DNA from 4 places in the Bifidobacterium sp. UTCIF-39 genome. Region 1 is predicted to be linked to each of the others. Evidence: riboswitches for the same ligand, from Rfam matches in the RefSeq annotation. Region 1 holds a riboswitch; each other region holds the start of a gene.
The links. A riboswitch is a leader RNA that binds a small molecule or an ion and turns the genes downstream of it on or off. The one in region 1 is predicted to bind thiamine pyrophosphate.
Positions count from the first base shown of each region.

Region 2: it holds a riboswitch for thiamine pyrophosphate, as region 1 does, so the genes downstream of both, thiS (sulfur carrier protein ThiS) here and thiD (bifunctional hydroxymethylpyrimidine kinase/phosphomethylpyrimidine kinase) in region 1, are expected to answer to the same signal.
Region 3: it holds a riboswitch for thiamine pyrophosphate, as region 1 does, so the genes downstream of both, thiM (hydroxyethylthiazole kinase) here and thiD (bifunctional hydroxymethylpyrimidine kinase/phosphomethylpyrimidine kinase) in region 1, are expected to answer to the same signal.
Region 4: it holds a riboswitch for thiamine pyrophosphate, as region 1 does, so the genes downstream of both, thiC (phosphomethylpyrimidine synthase ThiC) here and thiD (bifunctional hydroxymethylpyrimidine kinase/phosphomethylpyrimidine kinase) in region 1, are expected to answer to the same signal.

Region 1 covers NZ_JEOG01000005.1:48,547-53,497, reverse strand. The annotation lists gene tenA (thiaminase II) at 1-700, opposite strand, end outside; gene EP30_RS03030 (HAD family phosphatase) at 790-1,470, opposite strand; gene thiD (bifunctional hydroxymethylpyrimidine kinase/phosphomethylpyrimidine kinase) at 1,486-2,310, opposite strand; TPP riboswitch at 2,303-2,445, opposite strand; gene recN (DNA repair protein RecN) at 2,489-4,195, opposite strand; gene EP30_RS03015 (NAD kinase) at 4,195-4,951, opposite strand, start outside.
Region 2 covers NZ_JEOG01000002.1:241,216-246,166, reverse strand. The annotation lists gene EP30_RS02005 (HD domain-containing protein) at 1-454, shown strand, start outside; gene EP30_RS02000 (putative ABC transporter permease) at 490-1,410, shown strand; gene EP30_RS01995 (thiazole synthase) at 1,440-2,306, opposite strand; gene thiS (sulfur carrier protein ThiS) at 2,391-2,585, opposite strand; TPP riboswitch at 2,777-2,876, opposite strand; gene EP30_RS01985 (putative heavy metal-binding protein) at 2,969-3,298, shown strand; gene EP30_RS01980 (HesA/MoeB/ThiF family protein) at 3,450-4,259, shown strand; gene EP30_RS01975 (rhodanese-like domain-containing protein) at 4,417-4,749, shown strand; gene tyrS (tyrosine--tRNA ligase) at 4,879-4,951, shown strand, end outside.
Region 3 covers NZ_JEOG01000018.1:45,317-50,267, reverse strand. The annotation lists gene EP30_RS08085 (glycine--tRNA ligase) at 149-1,624, opposite strand; TPP riboswitch at 1,848-2,022, shown strand; gene thiM (hydroxyethylthiazole kinase) at 2,017-2,883, shown strand; gene thiE (thiamine phosphate synthase) at 2,940-4,037, shown strand; gene EP30_RS08070 (LacI family DNA-binding transcriptional regulator) at 4,089-4,951, shown strand, end outside.
Region 4 covers NZ_JEOG01000006.1:138,748-143,698, reverse strand. The annotation lists gene EP30_RS04210 (RND family transporter) at 1-219, shown strand, start outside; gene EP30_RS04205 (hypothetical protein) at 313-2,529, shown strand; TPP riboswitch at 2,629-2,735, shown strand; gene thiC (phosphomethylpyrimidine synthase ThiC) at 2,731-4,951, shown strand, end outside.

The DNA.
Region 1 (4,951 bases):
CGGGCTTCCAGCGCTGCTGGAGACGGTAGGCGCTGTCCCAGAACATGTATTCGTGTTCCACGCCCACCACGAACTGTTCGGTGAGCGTGCGCTTGTGGTCCTCACTCAGTCCGACGGACAGCTTTTCGATGTCGTCGAGCAACCAGACGGCGGACTGCCAGAATTCGTCGGTCTTGTACATGTCGATCCATGCGCGATACGGGTTCGTCTCGATTGCATCGCCGATGCGTGCCGCGATGCGCGTGCCGTAGTCGGCATACACCCAGGCGCACGGCAGCAGCGCCACAAGCACGTCGACCAGCGGCCTGGTGTGTGCGATGGCGATCATATTCGACGTGTAGGCGCGAGCAAACGCCGACTGACGGGCGTCGTCCATCTGCTGACGGGTGATGCCGAACGTGTCGCGGAAGAAGTCGTGCACGTGCTCGGTCTCGTTCGAGGCACCGGCGATGGCGTTCGACAGATGCGTGCGGATGGCCGGATCGTCGCACTTGGCGAAGGCGAGCGCATGCACGTTCACGTAGTCATTGAGATACAGATAGTCCTGCAGCATGTAGAACACGAACTTCTCACGGTCGAGTGTGCCGTCGCCGAGCTCGCGGAGGAACGGCTGGTCGACGCCCTCCTCCCATACGGGTTCGGCGGCCTTGTAGAGGCGTTCGGCGAAGGGGTGATCGGGAAGGAATCGGGTAAGGGGCATGTTGGGTTCCTTTCGGGATGTGAAATCGGCAAATCGGCAAACATCGGTCTGAATGGCCGTAGAAAATATGAGTAAGGAAGGTCGGTGGTCTAGAGGATCAGCGGCGCGTCGGAAAAGTCGTGCATGACGCCATCGGCGATGGCGGTGATCTGCCGCCACTGGGTTTTCGATGAGGCGTCGTACATGGCCCATGCACGCATGCCGACGGATTTGGCCACGCGGATGCCCACAAGAATGTCCTCGAATACCGTGCAGCAGGTCGGTACCACGCCAATCTGGGCCGCGGCATGCAGGTACACGTCGGGCCGGTCCTTGCCGACGTTGTTCACATCATCCACGCTGCTGAACGCGTCGAACAGATCGTAGATGCCGAGTCGACGAAGGACTGCCTCACGGAACCGTGGCGGCAGGCTGGTGGCCACGGCGAGCTTGGCACCGGACGACTTGAGGTGGCGCAGGTACTCCTCCGCATGCGGCTTGAGCGGCACGGTGGTGGCATAGGCGTCGAACGCCATGCGGTTCCATTCGTCCATGAGATCCTGTGGGCTGTCCGGCAGACCGAACCGGCGAATCGTGTACTCCGCGCACCCTTCGAACGACAGGTGGGCGATGGATTCGGCATAGTCGGCGGGCACGTCGAGTCCTCGGCCGTGGAGGAATTCGTTGTCCACGTCGGTCCACACGTGCATTGAATCGAGCAGCGTGCCATCGAGGTCGAAGATGGCGGCCTTGCCCGCACTCGCGTTGCCGGACGAGTTGCCGGACGGCACGGCGAAATCAGGGAATCAGGCATTGGCATCGAAACCGGCAAGGCCGTGTGCGTACAGATCCCAGAAATGATTGGTGGGACCGTTGCCGTTGCCGAGCTCCAGCGAATGCTCGATGGCCATGGTCACGTACTTCTTGGCACGATCGATGGCCTCGTGGAACGGATGGCCGAGCGCAAGATTGGCGGCGATGGCCGACGAGTACGTGCAGCCGGTTCCGTGCGTGTTCTTGGTGTTGATGCGCTTGGCGGAGAACTCATAGAAGTTCTTGCCGTCGTACAGCACGTCGATGGCGTCGCCCGTGGCGTGGCCGCCCTTGACGAGCGCGGACGTGCAACCCATCTCCTGAATGGCCTTCGCCGCGGCCTTCTGGCCTTCAAGATCCGTGATCTTCAGTCCGGAGATGCATTCGGCCTCGGGAATGTTCGGCGTCAGCACGTCGGCGTGCGGGATCACGATCCTGATCAGCGAGTCGATGCAGTTGGGGTCCATGAGCGGAGCACCGTTCTTGGCGTACATGACCGGGTCGATGACCACGTTTTCGGCCTGATACTCGACGAGCTTGTCGGCCACGACCTGCATGATGTCCGGATTATCGAGCATGCCGATCTTCACGGCCTTTGGACGGATGTCCTCGAACACGGCGTCGATCTGATCGGCGATGATCTTCGGATCCACGTCGAGCACGGAGATCACGCGGGCGGTGTTCTCGGCGACGACGGACGTGATCACGGACATGGCGAAGCAGCCGTTGGCGCTCATGGTCTTGAGATCGGCCTGAATTCCGGCACCTCCGGAACAGTCGGATCCTGCGATGGACAGCACGGGCGTCAGTACGCTCATAATCGTTCCTCCCTACGATGGTGTTAACCAACAGGTTCAAAGGGTCAGGCGTCATGCCTTTCTCAACCCGTTCCACCGCGCGCCGCATGCGAATACGCATCGTCGGCGCCGAGTCGGGTTCCCCTGCAACTTGACGGCATCCACGCTATCCGCGGGAGCCGACATCCCGATTCGGCCATCACGAATGACAGGCGTCGAGCAGCTCCCGCGCATGCGTCAGCGATGTATCGGTCTCGCCGCCGTCGAGCATGCGGGCGATCTCACGTTCACGGGCTTCGCCACGCACCTCGTCCACAGTGGTACGTACCGCATCGGCATCGGATTCGTCGGCGCGCTTGGATACCACGAATTGCGCGTCGGCCCAAGCGGCCACCTGCGCCAGATGCGTGACGACGATCACCTGCGCGTTCTCGGCGAGTCGCGCCAGACGTCGTCCGAGCTCGGCGGCCGTACGTCCGCCCACGCCGGCGTCCACTTCATCGAATACGAACGTCATGTCCTGACCGGACACGGACGAGAACCCCTTCTGCGCCGCGGACAGCTCCAACGCCAGCATGAGTCGACTGAGCTCGCCGCCGGACGCGCTCTTGCCCATCGGCAGACTCGGCGCTCCCGGAAACGCGGTGAACAGAAAACGGATGTCGTCGCCGCCGTGCGCGTCGAGTCCGTCACGCCGGTCCACTTCGATGTCGAGTCGGGCTCCGGCCATAGCCAACGATTCGAGTTCCTTCGTTACATGATCGGCGAGTTCGGCCGCCGCGTCGCGGCGTCGCTTCCCCAGCCTCTCGGCGGCCTCGAGCGCGGCGGCGTGGGCTTCATCCCGTTCGCGGGTGAGCTTCGCCACGCGTTCGGGGGATGCATCGAGGTCCTCCAGCTCGTACCCGGCCTTTTCCCTCCAGGCGATGACATCGGCGAGGGTGGGTCCCCACCGTCTGGCGAGTTCGTCGAGCTCGTGGATGCGTCCGTTGATCTGATCGAGATCGCCTTCGCCGTCCTCCTGTTCCAGCAGGCCGCCAAGGGTGAAGACGATGTCGGACAGTTCCGTTTCCACTGATGACAGACGTTCCGCGGTTTCGGCGTAGGTCCCCTTCATGCCGATGGACTGCAGGGAGTGCACGGCCTGCTCGATCATGGCCATCGCTCCTCCGGTCTCCGAATCCACGCCCATCTGCCCCGGATCGAGCGCGGCGAGCGCCCCGCCGACCCCTTGCATGATGGCGGCCGAGTTCTCGATACGATCGCGCATGGCCTTGAGTTCCGCATCCTCACCGTCGTGGGGGGCCGTACGGTCAATGCGGTCGATGGATTCACGGAGATAGTCGGCACGCTGTGTGGTCTCCGACTCCTGTTCGACGATCGCGCGCAGTTTGGCATCGCAATCGTTGAGCCGTTTCCATGCCGCACGATAGTCGTCGAGTTCGGCCGCGTCGTCGGCGTATGAGTCGAGGAATTCCCGCTGCCGGGCGGGAGATGCCATGCGCAGCTGGTCGGCCTGTCCGTGGATGGCGATCAGTTCGTCGGTCAGGTCACGAAGCACGGCACGTGGCACGCTTCTGCCGTTAAGCACGGCACGTGAACGTCCCTGTGCGGGCAGGGTACGGGACAGGAACAATCCGTCGTCGCCGAGTTCGGCACCGGCGTCTCGGGCGATGGCGTCCACGGTCCCACCCGGCGCGATATCGAATACGCCCTGCGCCCATGCCTCCCGGTCCCCCTCCGATACGGTGCGCGCGGGAACGGCGCCTCCCGAGATCAGCCGGAGGGCGTTCAGCAGCATGGACTTTCCTGCACCGGTCTCGCCGGTGATCGCGGTCATGCCGCGAGCCGGATTCACCACTGCATGACGGATGGGGCCAAGTGAGCGGATCTCCAGTTCTTCGAGCATTACCGCCTCTTGTCCTCCCTTGACTCCTTCGAGCCGCGATTCTTGCCTGACTCCCGCCATCCCATCACGGGGAGATCGAACTTGCCTACAAGACGGCTGGTGAACGGCACGCCGACCAGACGCGCCAGACGCAACGAGTTCGGCGACTGCCGAACCACCACGCGCGATCCCCGCGGCAGATTGCGCTGCCGGCGTCCGTCGCAGCAGATCCACCCCTCGCTCGAAGAATCCGCGGAGATGTCGAGCGTGAACGACGACTTGGAGCCGATGACGAGCGGACGGGAGAACAGGGCATGCGCGGCGAGCGGCACGAGCTGCAGAGCGTCCACATTCGGCCAGATGATCGGTCCGCCTGCGGAGAACGCGTACGCCGTGGACCCGGTGGGCGTGGAGACGATCACGCCGTCGCATCCGAAGGAGCTCATTTCCACATCGTCCACGCTGATGCTGAGCTCCACCATCTTGCCCCGGTCCGCACGTTCGAGCGTCACGTCGTTGAGCGCCCAGTCATGCATGGGTTCGGTGGCTCCGGGCACCCACACATCCACCCATGCGATCACACGCTCGTCGATCGAATAGTCGCGGGCGGCGATCTTGGCGATGGCATCCTGGGTCTGGAAGCTTTCGAATTCGGCAAGGAAGCCGACATGTCCCATATTGATGCCGACGATCGGCACGTCGGTGCCCTTGACAAGCTCCGCAGCGCGCAGAATGGTACCGTCACCGCCAAGCACGATCACGATTTCCGTTTCGGGG
Region 2 (4,951 bases), on a different contig from region 1:
CTTCGCCGACCGCCTGCATCTGTGGCGGCGTGTGGATCTGCGCTCGCTGGTCCGTGCCGCGCTGCTGCACGACTACTTCCTGTACGACTGGCATTACGACGGGGATGGATCGCACAAGCTCCACGGGTTCACCCATCCCCGTCGCGCGCTGATGAACGCGTTGCAGGATTTTAAACTCAACGAGGTGGAACGGAACTCCATCCTGCGTCACATGTTCCCGCTCACGCCGATACCGCCCAAGTACATCGAGGGCTATCTGGTCACCATGGCGGACAAGATCAGCGCCACCCGTGAGACGTTCTCCCTGGCAAGATTCTCCAGACCGCAGCTTGCCCCGGTGCCGGAACGTCTGGCCCTGACCGCCGGCGTCGATCCCGCATCCGTTCGTTCCGCATCCGTTTCTCATGAACAAGATTCGCGGGGGGAGGCCGAGTTGCAGGAGGGGACTCGGTGAATCAGATCGTGACTGCGAACGCGGGAACGGCTGGCATCATCCTGTATCTGGAGTGTCTGTTCTTCTGGGCGGTGTGCTATAGCTTCCTCGGTTGGGTGTACGAGACGATACTCGTCTCTGTGCAGGAACGGCGGTTCGTGAACCGCGGATTCCTCAACGGACCGCTCTGCCCGATCTATGGGACCGGCGCGGTGGTCGCCATCGTGGTACTCACCCCGCTCAAGGACACGCCGATGTCGTTGGTGACCATGTTCCTGCTGGGTGCGGTGGGCGCATCGGTACTCGAATACGTGACGTCATGGGTGATGGAGAAGGCGTTCCATGCACGATGGTGGGATTACTCGCACTTCAGATTCAATATCAACGGACGTATCTGCCTGATCGGCGCGATCATATTCGGCGTATTCGGCGTACTGATCGTGGATGTGGCCCAGCCGTGGGTGGAACAATGGACCGCGATGATCCCGCTGCCGCTATTCCATACGATCATCGCGGTGCTGATGGTGACGATCCTCGTGGACTTCCTGATCACCGTGATCGGCCTCAGCGGCTTCGCCCGGCGTCTGGCCGAATTCTCCCAGATATTGGAACGCAGCCGCGACATCATCCGCGAACGACTGGGCGATTATGCGCTCGACCCGATCGAGGCGTTGCAACGATACAGTGACGCCGCCGCGGGACGACTGCAGTCGTACAAGGGAGCCGCCGCGGACCGGATGCGTGATCTTGCCGACAACCTTCCCGATCTGCCGGGACTGGTCACGCGCGTGCAGGGGATCAGCCGGCTGTACGACACGCTTACCAATGCGCTCAACGCGCAGCAGAAACGTATGATCCGCTCGTTCCCCCGCATGACATCCGTTGACTATGGCGAGACGATCAAGCAGCTGCGTGAGATGCTGAATCGCAACGATCGCAAACATGATGATCGCGATCGTTGCGACAACGATCGGTGATACAGCCGCACAGAACGACTATCAGTGCATCAGTGCAAATATCCCGTGGTGGGACTGGACGGCACAGCCTGTCCTTCGGTCACCTTGCCAAGACCGGCCAGATAGGCGGCACGTCCGGCGGCGATCGCATCCTTGAACGCGCGGGCCATGAGCGGAATGTTGCCGGCGCTCGCCACGGCGGTATAGGCCATCACGGCATCGGCACCCATCTCCATCGCATCGCAGGCCTGGCTCGGACGTCCGATGCCCGCGTCGATGATCACCGGCACGTTCGCATTGTCGATGATGATGCGAATGAAGTCACGCATACGCAGACCCATGTTCGAACCGATCAGCGAACCCAGCGGCATCACCGCGGCGGCACCGGCTTCCTCCAGCTGACGGGCTGCGATCGGATCCGGGAACATGTACGGCATGACCACGAATCCCTCCTTTGCCAGCATCTCCGTGGCACGGATCGTCTCGGCGTTATCGGGCAGCAGATACTTGGTCTCATGCTCGATCTCCACCTTCACGAAATCCGTGTGGCACACCTCGCGGGCCAGTCGGGCGATGCGCACAGCCTCCTCCGCATTACGGGCGCCCGACGTGTTCGGCAGCAGGGTGATGCCCTCGGGAATGTAATCGAGCACGCTGTTTTCCGTGGTCTGTGCACGACGAAGCGCCATCGTGACGATCTGCGTGCCGGCATGCTCCACCGTGGCCTTGATCAGATTGAGATCATACCGGCCGGATCCCAGAATGAAGCGGGACTCGAACTCATGGCCGCCAAGATTCAGCGGCTTGTCGACCACTTCGGGCATAGGGGCTGCAGTGCCTACCGGATTCGTGACCGCGGGCTGCGGCGGCAGGGGAGTGGCGGCTACGGATTCCTCAGTGACGGGATTGGGGATCATGATTGGCTCCTTGATTGATGACGGAGATTGATAACGGAATGAAATGATGCTGAACGTGATGTCCGGTGTTCGACGCGCGCGAACTCAGCCGCCTTGAACGAACTGAACGATCTCCATGACCGACTGATCAGTGAGCATGACATCGTCACGCTTCTCCCGCGGCACGATGGCACCGTCGAGCTCCACGGCCACTCGTTCGGCACGGTAACCGTGCGACTCCAGATAGTCGGCGACGCTGACCGGCGTATCCAGCGTGACCTGTTCTCCATTGACCTGCATGAGTTCCTCCAAACTCGGCGAATATGAAAAAAGGGCGCACGAAACCAAGCCGTACCCTGCGTGGTGCGCCCGTTCATGAACCCGTCATGCCATATTCGATTATCGTCGTGGATACGGAATCGTTGGAATGAATAGCAAAGCAACTCCATAATCCACCATGGATGATGCGGAGTGATGATCATGCACTGCGTTGCGCAATCGATGACGATTCCTTACGGCGGCATGACCCGCATCAAGTCCACGGTCGAAGCGAAGCTTCCTCTCAGCCCAACGGCTCCCGTTCGTACACCAATCACCCTACCTGCTCGTGCAGACGCCGGCGCGCCGAACACGGTAAGGTGGGAATACGGTTCCCGAATCAGGGAACACCGATCGAAGGGAATATCATGATCGTCACCACTACCCCCACCGTCGAGGGCTACACCATCACCGGCTATTACGGCATTGTGTTCGGCGAGGTCATTTCCGGTGTGAACATCCTCAAGGATCTCGGAGCTGGCCTGCGCAACGTGTTCGGCGGCCGCAGCCAGGGTTATGAGAACGAGCTGGTCAACGCGCGCGAGGAGGCGCTCGCCGAAATGCAGCAGCGCGCCTCCGCGCTCGGCGCCCATGCCGTGGTGGGCGTGGACATCGATTACGAGGTGCTTGGCCAGGGCGACATGCTCATGGTCACCGCATCGGGAACCGCGGTCCAGCTCGCCGCCAAGGCCTGAACGACGCGGGATGGCCGCTGTGTTTCCGTGCCGTCGGCCGAGGACTCCGTCCAGCCGTGAATTCAAGATGTTGAACGATTGAGCACACGGGCGCAAGGAGAACGACTTCATGGAACCGCAGCAGACGCAGACGACCACGGCGAAACCGCGCATCACGCTTTCCGACGATCAGATCGACCGGTACGCGCGGCATCTGATCCTCAAGGGCGTGGGCGTGCGTGGACAGAAGCGTCTGCTCGCGGCGAAGGTGCTGATCGTCGGAGCCGGCGGTCTGGGATCCCCTGTCGTCCTGTATCTGGCGGCGGCCGGCGTGGGCACACTCGGCATCGTGGATGACGACGTGGTGGACGTCAGCAATCTGCAGCGTCAGATCATCCACGACTCCGACAGGGTCGGCATGTCCAAGGCGGAATCCGCGAAGGAAAGCATCGTCAGACTGAACCCGGACGTGACGGTGAACGTGCATCGGACCATGTTCGACGCCGGCAACGCCGCCGAACTGATCGCCGACTACGACGTGGTGGTGGACGCCACCGATAACTTCGCTGCCAAGTTTCTGATCAATGACGCCTGCGTGCTCGCCGGGAAACCGTTCGTGCACGGCGGCGTGGTGCAATTCGCCGGGCAGGTCATGGACTACGTTCCCGGGCAGGGGCCGTGCTATCGGTGCATCTTCCGCGATATGCCGGCGGCCGGTGAAGTACCGACCTGTAAGGAGGCCGGCGTTCTGGGAGCCGCCGTGGGCGTGATCGGCAGTCTGCAGGCCGTCGAGGTGGTGAAGATGATCACAGGGACGGGGGATCTGCTTACCGGGCGGATGTTGACCGTCGACATGCTCACCATGAGGATTCGCGCGGTGCCGTTGCCGGAACGGGAACCTGACTGCCCGGTCTGCGGCGATCATCCGACGATCACATCGCTCGATCCGGACCGGTATGTGCAACCGGCCTGTGCGATCTGAGTGATCTGACCGTGCGATCTACCGGCGCGACGAATCGTCTACGATGGCGCTCACTGCCCACCAGTCACCGGCCATCAGTCACCAACTATCAGCCACATTCATCATTCATCACGTACTTATCCATCAACCAATGTGATCGCAGGGGGAAACGAAACCGATGATCGGAAACGACATGTTCGACGAGGACGAGATACGGCAGATCTCTCCGGAGGAGTTCGCCGCATTGGACTACTCCACGGTTACGCTATTGGACCTGCGTGAACCGCATGAGGTGGAGGCTCACGGCATTGACGGCGCGATCAACGCCCCGTTCGACCCGTTGGCCCGTGTGCTGCGTACCGTTCCCAAGGACAAGCCGGTCATCGTGTACTGCAGCGAGGGAAGCTGGAGCGAGGAAGTGGCGCAGTTGCTGGCGGACCGCGGCTACGACGCGGTGAACCTCACCGGAGGCTTCCAGGCGTACGAGCGGTATCTCGCCCAGCGCGGATAGCCGCCGTATAGCCGGAGCGGCGCGAATTCGCTCAGGCGGGGCCGACTCGCACTGTCGCGATGTCCTGAGAGACTGTAGTGTTGCTGGACCCAGCAATATTCAACACGATTGAGGAGTGACAGGGAACACATGTCTCAGGTCAGAAGCTACAAGGAAGCGGGGTTCGATTCTCTTCTCGAAGAGCTCGAATGGCGCGGTCTGG
Region 3 (4,951 bases), on a different contig from region 1:
TCCCACCAGTCGAATGTCATAAATGTCATATCCATCGGATTTCATTCCAGACGTTCCAGATGTTTCGGCAACGTCGCAGCGAAATCAGACGGAATCAGGTCATGCCCGTGACCGTAACGACATCAGCCGGGCATGACGGCGTGAGCGATCAGTACAGACCGCCGGCCTCCTGAATACGAACGCTGTCCGGCCATGCCTCGCCGCCCATGGCGACGGGCTTGAGCGGCACATGCGTGCGGTGCTCGCCGATGCGGGCGGCCACGTAGTCGGCCACCTTGTCAAGAGCCACGCGCTCCTGGTTCATGGTGTCGCGGTCACGAATCGTCACGGCCTGATCGTCGAGGGTGTCGAAGTCGACCGTCACGCACAGCGGGGTGCCGATCTCGTCCTCGCGACGGTAACGACGGCCGATGGCGCCGGACTCGTCGTAGTCGATCATCCATTCGTTCTGGCGCAGATCGTTCGCCAGGTTCTGGGCCACGTTCTGCAGTTCGGGCTTCTTGCTGAGCGGCAGCACGGCGGCCTTGACCGGAGCCAGACGCGGGTCGAGGCGCAGCACGGTGCGCTTGTCCACGCCGCCCTTGGTGTTCGGAGCCTCGTCCACATCGTAGGCGTCCACAAGGAAGCACATCAGGGAGCGGGTCAAGCCGGCCGCAGGCTCGATCACGTACGGCACGTAGCGCTCGCCGGTGGCCTGGTTGAAGTAGCTGAGGTCCTCGCCGGAGTGCTTGGCGTGGGCGGAAAGATCGAAGTCGGTGCGGTTGGCCACGCCCTCGAGCTCGCCCCAGTCGGATCCCTGGAAGCCGAACTTGTATTCGATGTCCACGGTGCGCTTGGAGTAGTGGGCGAGCTTCTCCTTCGGATGCTCGTAGTGACGCAGGTTCTCCGGCTTGACGCCGAGGTCGAGGTACCACTGGGTACGGGCGTCGATCCAGTACTGGTGCCAATCCTCATCGGTGCCGGGCTCCACGAAGAACTCCATCTCCATCTGCTCGAACTCACGGGTGCGGAAGATGAAGTTGCCGGGAGTGATCTCGTTGCGGAAGGACTTGCCCATATTGGCGATGCCGAACGGCGGCTTGGAACGCGAGGAGGTCATCACGTTCTTGAAGTCCACGAAGATGCCCTGCGCGGTCTCCGGACGCAGGTAGTGCAGGCTGTTCTCGTCCTCCACCGGGCCGAGATGGGTGCGCAGCATCATGTTGAAGTCGCGCGGTTCGGTCCACTTGCCACGGGTGCCGCAGTCGGGGCACACGATGTCGGCCATGCCGTTCTCCGGCAGCTGGTCATGGTGCTTCTCGGCGTAGGATTCCTGCAGCTTGTCGGCGCGGTTGCGCTTGTGGCAGTTCAGGCATTCGACCAGCGGGTCGTTGAACACGGCGACGTGACCGGAAGCGACCCACACCGGGGTGGGCAGGATGATGGACGTATCAACGCCCACGACGTCGGGACGGGTGACAACCATCGAACGCCACCACTCGCGCTTGATATTGTCCTTGAGCGCCACGCCGAGCGGGCCGTAATCCCATGCGGAACGGGTGCCGCCATAGATCTCACCGGCGGGGAATACGAAACCGCGACGCTTCGCGAGGGATACGACTTCATCAAGTTTGGACTGAGCCACAATGCACCTTCTGGTTTGAACGGTTTGGGGTCTTGTTTTGCGCCCCTGAGTCTATCCGTACACGCTGACAGTCAACGCCAACGACGGAACGACCGGAACACACCATCGAATCGCCGTGCACATGACGACAGCGCAACGACGATGCGACGCAAGTACAAGACGCACAATACGCGCATAGCACTTGAAGTCGCCGAAGTTGTCCGAACGGCGGCATAGCGTCAATGGCACAATGCAGGGGAACCCGTACGACGTACGGCACGATGGTTCGGCCAAGACTCGACCATGATTTCGAGGCGCAACACCATCGGATCGACGCGTAACGGGTTGAGAAAGGCGCCGGCCTGACCCTTGGAACCTGTTGGTCAACACCATCGTAGGGAGGCATTCTTCATATGAGTTCCGATTCCGAAAACCTCGAATCCGGCAACCTCACCGTCGGTGATCCGCTGCGCGCCGAGATCGCGCAGGCCGTGGACGCCGTACGCGAGACCACGCCACTCGCCCAGTCGCTGACGAACTTCGTCACCATCAATTTCGTCGCCAACGCCCAGCTTGCCGTAGGGGGCACGGCGGCCATGCACTACAGCGGCGAAGAAGCCGAGGCTCTGGATTCCGCCGGAGCCTCCAAGGCCACCTACATCAATATGGGCACATTGCTCGCGGAATTCCGCAACGAGTATCCTGCCGCCGCGCGCGATGCCGTGGACCGCGGTCTGCCGTGGGTGCTTGATCCCGTGGGAGCAGGAGCGGGCGAGCTGCGCGGCGAGATTCTTCGCGCCTTTCGGAAGACCCCGCCCACGATCATCCGCTGCAACGCGTCCGAGGCGATTGCGCTGGCCGGGATCTGGGGGCTGGAGGGAGCCGATTCCAAATCACGCGCCGGCGTGGAGGCTCATGATGAAATCGATGCGGCAATCCCCGCGGCCCATGCCCTCGCTCGGTTCACCAAGGGTGTGGTGTCGGTATCGGGGGCCATGGATCTGGTCACCGACGGCGAGCGCGACTTCCGTCTGCCCGGCGGCAGCGTGTGGATGACGAAGATCACGGGCGCGGGCTGTTCCCTGGGCGGCGTCACGGCGACGTACGCCTGTGTGGCCCGCCCGCTGGTCGCCGCGCTGACTGCGGCATTGCATTACAACCGTGCGGCGGATGCCGCCGAACGTGTGGCCGAGGGTCCTGGCTCGTTCCAAGTGGCGTTCCTCGATGCGCTGTGGAACACCACGTCCGATGAGATCGCCCAGTCGCCGATCTACGCCTGATTCCCTGATTCCCTGATTCATTGTCGATTCATTGTTCATACTGCAAGGAGCGAATCATGACCAACCGTTTCCCGTACGCGTCGATGCGCGACATTCTCGATGTATCCGCCTATCTGGTGCTCGGCCCGGATGATACGCACGGCCGCCCGGTCACCGATGTGGTGGCACAGGCCCTGCGTGGCGGCGTAACCATCGTGCAGCTGCGCGCCAAGCATTCCGATGCCGGCGAGATCATCGCCATGGCCAAGGATATCGCGCAGGTGATCGCGGATGCCGGAAAAAGCGATACCGTGCCGCTGCTGATCGACGATCGTCTGGACGTGGTGCTCGCCGCCCGCGATATGGGCATCAAGGTGGACGGCGTGCACGTGGGCCAGACCGATGTTCCCGCCACCGCATGCCGCAGGCTGCTCGGCCCGGACGCGATCGTGGGTCTGTCGGCCAACACCACCGAATTGTTCGACATCATCGAGGAGCTGCCGGCCGGTGTGGTGGATTACATCGGCGCAGGTGCCGTGCATCCGACGACCACCAAGCCGGAGGCCACGCTGATCGAGAAGGCCGCGGATGATTCGGATTCGATTGCGGCGATCGGTCGCCTGTGCGCAATCAGCGATTATCCGGTGGTGGCCGGCGGCGGTGTGAAGCTTGCCGATGTGGCGCCGCTGGCCCGTGCGGGTGCCGCCGGCTGGTTCGTGGTGTCGGCAATCGCAGGCGCCGACGACCCACAGGCGGCGACCAGCGAACTGGTCAAGGCGTGGAAGGATGTGAAGGGGGATGCCGTGCACGCCCCGGCTCCGCATCCGCAGGGCGGGATCCTGACCGGTCCGGACTCCCCTGACTATGTCAATACGATGGCCCAGTTGACGATCTGGCCGACGGGCGTGGGCGAGGAGCTGAGCGAGTATGTGGCGCAGGTGATCCGCGTGATCCGCGAATCCGGTCTGGACAACAGCACCCATGCCATGAGCACCGATATCGAGGGCGACTATGACGATGTGCTTGCCATGGTCAAGCGTGCCGCGTTCGTGCTGTATGACCATGGGTACCGCACCCAGGTGAGTCTGCAGATGGATATGCGGCCGGGGTTCAGCGGACAGATCCGTAAAAAAGTGGAGCTTGTGGACCATATTCTGGACGAAGAGCGGGATTAAGTCCATACCTCGCTACCGAACCCTCGTGCGATGCGGTATAACGTAGTAATTATGACTACGATGAAGGAGATTGCCGAACGTACGGGGGTTTCGGTATCGACGGTCTCTTTGGTACTGAACGATCGCGATGCCGGAAGAGTCAAGCCTGAGATCGCGCAGCGGGTTCGCGCGGAGGCGAAGGCGTCGGGTTACAAGCCCAATCCTTTGGCGAGAAGCCTGAGGACCAGTAAGACGCGGATCATCGGATTCGTCAGTGACGAGATCGCCACCACGCCCTATGCCGGACGATTGATTCTTGGTGCGCAGGATGCCGCACGAGCCATGGGATACATGCTGCTCACCGTCAACACGAACGGCGACAGCGATCTTGAGGAACGGGAGATCGCCACGCTTCGCCAGTACGGCGTGGACGGTTTCATGTACGCACGCATGTACGATCAGCACACGACGGTTCCGGAAAGCCTGCTGAAGCTGCCCACCGTGCTGCTGGACGGCATCGACGACACCGGTCGCGTGCCGTATATCGTGCCCGACGAGGAGTCCATCGGATATGACGCCACGCGGCATCTCATCGACGCAGGCTGCCGTCGCATCGCCTACATCGGTGCGTCGGATCGTGTGTACGTGGCCGATCTGGGACGTCGCGCCGGGTATCGTCGCGCGCTTGCGGAAGCCAACATCGACTATGACGAGGCGCTTGACATCGGTGTGACGTTCAACCGTCCGGCGCTCGACGCCGTGGATGCGATGTTCGATCGTGCCCATCCGGATGGCATCTTCTGCTTCAACGATGCCCGCGCCTGGTACGTCTATCAGTGTGCGGCCAAGCGGGGTCTTGCCATCGGCCGGGACATCAGCGTGGTCGGCGTGGACAATCATCGCGTGTTCGCCGAAACGCTGGCGCCGTTGCTGAC
Region 4 (4,951 bases), on a different contig from region 1:
GCCGTGACGATCCTGACCTCCGCCACGATCCTCATCTGTGCCGGAATATCGGTGAACCTCATCGCCACCAACGGCGTGATCTCCGAACTCGGCACGCTCATCGGTCGCGGTGCGTTCCTCTCCATGCTCATGATGTTCGTGTTCCTGCCATGGCTGCTGCGCGTCACCGACCCACTGATCCAGCGCACCACCATGTTTCGCATCCCCTCGCGGAAATAATCGCGCGGACCTGATCACGAATCATCCATACAACCCATTCAAACTCACCTATCTGTAGTCCAGTTGTCAAAGACCCAACTAAGGAGTTTTCCCATGATGCACATGTCATCCGGCGGTTCGCTGCGATCCATCGTCGCCGCATCATCCGCCATCGCCGTGCTGACCGCATCCATCTTCGGCATCGGCGTCGCCTCGGCCGGGGAACCGTCCGCGACGGCGGCATCCGCCACGCGCACCGTAGCCGACGCCTCCGCGATCGGAGAGCCGTCATCCGGCAAGAAAAACGAGGTCGTCTATGTCAAAACCGCGGCCGACGGTGCCGCACAGGGCATCTACGTCGTCAACGTGTTCGATGCGAACGCCGCAACCGACATCGACGATCCATCCGACTACACGAACGTCACCAACCTGACGACGGACCAGAAACTCCGACAGCAGGACGGTCACGTATCACTGACCACCACCGCCGACCAGCCGTTCTACTACCAGGGGGACATGGCTGCAGACACCCCCCTGCCATGGACCATCGCGATCACCTATACGCTCGACGGCACGACCATCGACCCCGATGACCTTGCGGGCAGGAACGGCGACCTCGACATCACGCTCGCCATCAACGCCAACGACGATGACACCGTCAAGGACTTCTCCGAAAGCTACGTGCTGCAGGCGCAGGGTACGTTCCCGCAAAACGCCTATGACATCACCGACTCCGACGCCACGTTGGCGACATCCGGCAGCAACACCGTGGTCTCGGCCATGGTGCTGCCCGGGGAATCCCAGACATTCCACATCCACGGCACCGCCAAGGACTTCCAATACTCCGGATGGCAGATCGCCGGCATGAACCTCGACCTCGCCATCGACCTGAGCTCGCAGGACACCTCGAAACTCACCGAACAGACCAGCAAGCTTGAAGACGCCACCACCCAGCTCGCCGACGGTTCATCGCAGCTCGCCGATGGGAACGCGACCTTGGCATCCGGCGCGAACACGCTCGATCAGGGCCTCGCCGCGCTGCACAATGGCGCGAGCAGTGTGAACACCGGAGCCTCGCAATTGGCGGACGGAACCGGCTCGCTCGCCGCCGGTGCACAGGGTGTCCAACAGGGTGCCACGTCACTCGCCCAAGGCACACAGACGCTGGCCTCCGGTTCGCAACAGCTCGCCAACGGCGTCAACGCACTCACCACCGGTGTCGGCGCTGTCTCCGCGGCAGTGCCACAGCTGACCTCAGGCGCGAACACGCTCGCCCACCAGCTTGGCGAATCCAGCAACGACCCCTCACAGCCGACGCTGAAGGACGGCTGGCAGAACCTCCACAGCGGCATCGGTGCACTCAGCACTGGAAGCAGCCAGTACCAGACAACACTGAAACAAAGCCAGCAGACCGCAGAAACCGCCGCGCAGCAGGCGGCGCAGCAGGCCGCTGCCGCCCAGCAGCAAATGCAGACCGCACTGCAGGCCTACGTCGTCGATCCGCAGAACGCCGACAAGCAGGCGGCGCTTAATCAGGCCATCGAAGCGTTCGCCAAAGCCAACCAAACGGCCGGCGCCTACACCGGTAGCGCCCAGGCGCTCAAGCAGGCATCCGACGGATACGCCCAGCTCGGCGATGGCATCGACTCGCTCAACACCGGTGCCGCAACACTGAACAACCAATTCGACGCCACGCAATCCTCCACCGTCGCCGGCGGTGCCGCACAGCTCGCCAACGGCATGAATCAGGTCGCACAGGGACTGAACGCCATGCCATCCGACTCGCTGGACGCACTGAACACCGCAGCCAAGCAGGTCGCGGACGGATCCGCCGCAGTCAATGCGGGCGCATCCGAACTCGCCTCAGGCTCCGGAACCCTTGCAACGGGAGCGTCCACGCTCCATTCCGGCGCGTCAACACTCGCACAGGGGACAAGCGAACTGGCCGACGGAACGCAAAACGCCAAGTCAGGTGCCAGTCAACTGGCCGAAGGAGCGCAGACGGCGGCCTCCGGCACCCGAACCCTCGCCGAAGGGAATGCGGCGCTCGCCGAATCCGTCAACGGCATCGACCGCAAGGTGCTCGACGAACTGCAGAAGACCATTGACGACAAACTCGGTACCGGTTTCACGCCGCATTCGTTCGTCGCGCCCGACAATACCAACGTGGATCGCGTGCAGTTCACCTACGTGGTGTCCGGCGTTGACAAGCCCGAAACGGACGACAATGCGAACGGCTCCGCCGCTGCTAAGGATGCCGTCAGTACCGCCGATGACAAGGCGTCCCAGGAAGGCATCATCGCCCGGGTCAAGGCATTGTTCGGTCTGTGATCCACGGTCGCCGTCATGTAATGACGGCGGGTGCTACCACAAACCATTACGACACGCCAGATCAATATGGGGAATCGCGGTATGCAGTGCTAGCGTGAATCATGTCCACACGGGTGCCCAAATGCGAGGGCTGAGATCGGAAAGCGTCCGAGACCGTAGAACCTGGTCGGGTAATGCCGCCGTAGGAAGTTAGGAAAGTTCATGCAGAATCCTGCACAATCACAACGGTTCCCCTACGTTTCGATGCGTGACGGTTTCGATCTGTCGGCATCGCTCGTCGTCGGACCGCAGGACATTGCCAATGGCGTCATCACCGATGTGGTGGACGACGCGCTGCGTGGCGGAGTGACGTTCATCCGCGTTTCCGCACGCCACGTCACCGCCCGTGATCTCGCCGGTCTGGCCCAGGATGTGGCCCAGATCATCGAGGACAACGACAAGTCGGACTCCGTCGCCCTGGTGCTCGACGGTCGTGCCGACGTCGTCTGGCAGTGCCGCAACAAGGGCATCAAGGTCGACGGTGTCCATCTGGGACCGAACGATGTGGAACCGCGCGAGGCACGTGAACTGCTCGGCGATGACGCCATCATCGGCCTGTCCGCCGAGATCGAGGGTCTGGTGCCGATCCTCAACGAGATCCCGGAGGGATGCATCGACTACATCGCGGCCACCCCGTTCCACATGGCCACCCCCGAGCTCGAGGCCGCATCGGCCGCCGACGAGCACGGTACCCTGCTCACCGTGGATCGTGTGAACACCATGGCCACGGCCTGCGTGTACCCGGTGGCGGTCGTCGGGGGAGTGACCGTCGACGACATCGCCACGCTGGCCGGGACCAAGGCCGCCGGATGGTTCGTCACCAAGGCGATCACCGAGGCGTCGGATCCGCAGGCCGCGGCCCAGGCCATGGTGGATGCATGGAAGTCGGTGCGTGGCGACGCCCGTCACGGTTACGCCAAGCGTGCCGAGAAGCCTGCCGCCGAACCCTCGGCCGAACCCGCCGCCGAGAAAAAGTTCACCAACGCCAAGGATGCCAAGGCCGCCGCCAAGCTTGCCAAGCAGCAGCGCGTCGACATCGCCGCCCGTGACTCCAAGCAGCGTGACAAGGCGCACATCCGCAAGACCAAGACCGTGCATTTCGAAAACCAGCACGGCACCTACGATCTGGAAGTGCCGTACACCGAGATCAAGCTGTCCGACACCCCCGGAGTCGGACCGAACCCGCCGTTCATCGACTACAGCACCGAAGGCCCCAAGTGCGATCCGAAGGAGGGTCTGCAGCCTCTTCGCCTCGCATGGATCAAGGACCGTGGCGATGTCGAGGAGTACGAGGGGCGTCGTCGCAACCTCGCCGATGACGGCAAGCGCGCCATGAAGCGCGGCAAGGCCACCAAGGAATGGCGAGGCCGTCGTCACAACCCGATGAAGGCCAAAGACCATCCGGTGACCCAGATGTGGTACGCCCGCCATGGCATCATCACCCCCGAAATGAAGTTCGTCGCCGAGCGCGAGAACTGCGATGTGGAGCTCGTGCGTTCGGAGCTGGCATCCGGTCACGCCGTCATGCCGTGCAACATCAACCACCCCGAGGCTGAGCCGATGATCATCGGCGAGAAGTTCCTCACCAAGCTCAACGCCAACATGGGCAACTCCGCGGTTACCAGCTCCATCGATGAGGAGGTGGAGAAGCTCACGTGGGCCACCAAGTGGGGTGCCGACACCGTGATGGACCTGTCCACCGGCAACGACATTCACACCACGCGCGAATGGATCCTGCGCAACTCCCCGGTTCCGATCGGCACCGTGCCGATGTATCAGGCCCTCGAGAAGGTGGAGGACGACGCCTCCAAGCTCAGTTGGGAGCTGTTCCGCGACACTGTGATCGAGCAGTGCGAGCAGGGCGTGGACTACATGACCATCCACGCGGGCGTGCTGCTGCGCTTCGTGCCGCTTACCGCCAACCGCGTGACCGGCATCGTCTCTCGTGGCGGTTCGATCATGGCCGAGTGGTGCCTGCAGCACCATCAGGAAAGCTTCCTGTACACGCACTTCGACGAACTGTGCGACATCTTCGCCAAGTACGACGTGGCGTTCTCATTGGGTGACGGTCTGCGTCCGGGTTCGCTGGCCGATGCCAACGATGCCGCCCAGCTGGCCGAGCTCATGACTCTGGGTGAGCTCACCCAGCGCGCCTGGGCCAAGGACGTGCAGGTGATGATCGAGGGCCCGGGCCACATTCCGTTCGACACCGTGCGCATGAACATCGAACTGGAGAAGGCGGTATGCTCCGGCGCTCCGTTCTACACGCTCGGACCGCTTACCACCGATACGGCACCCGGCTACGATCACATCACCTCCGCCATCGGCGGTGTGGAGATCGCCCGCTACGGCACGGCCATGCTGTGCTACGTCACGCCGAAGG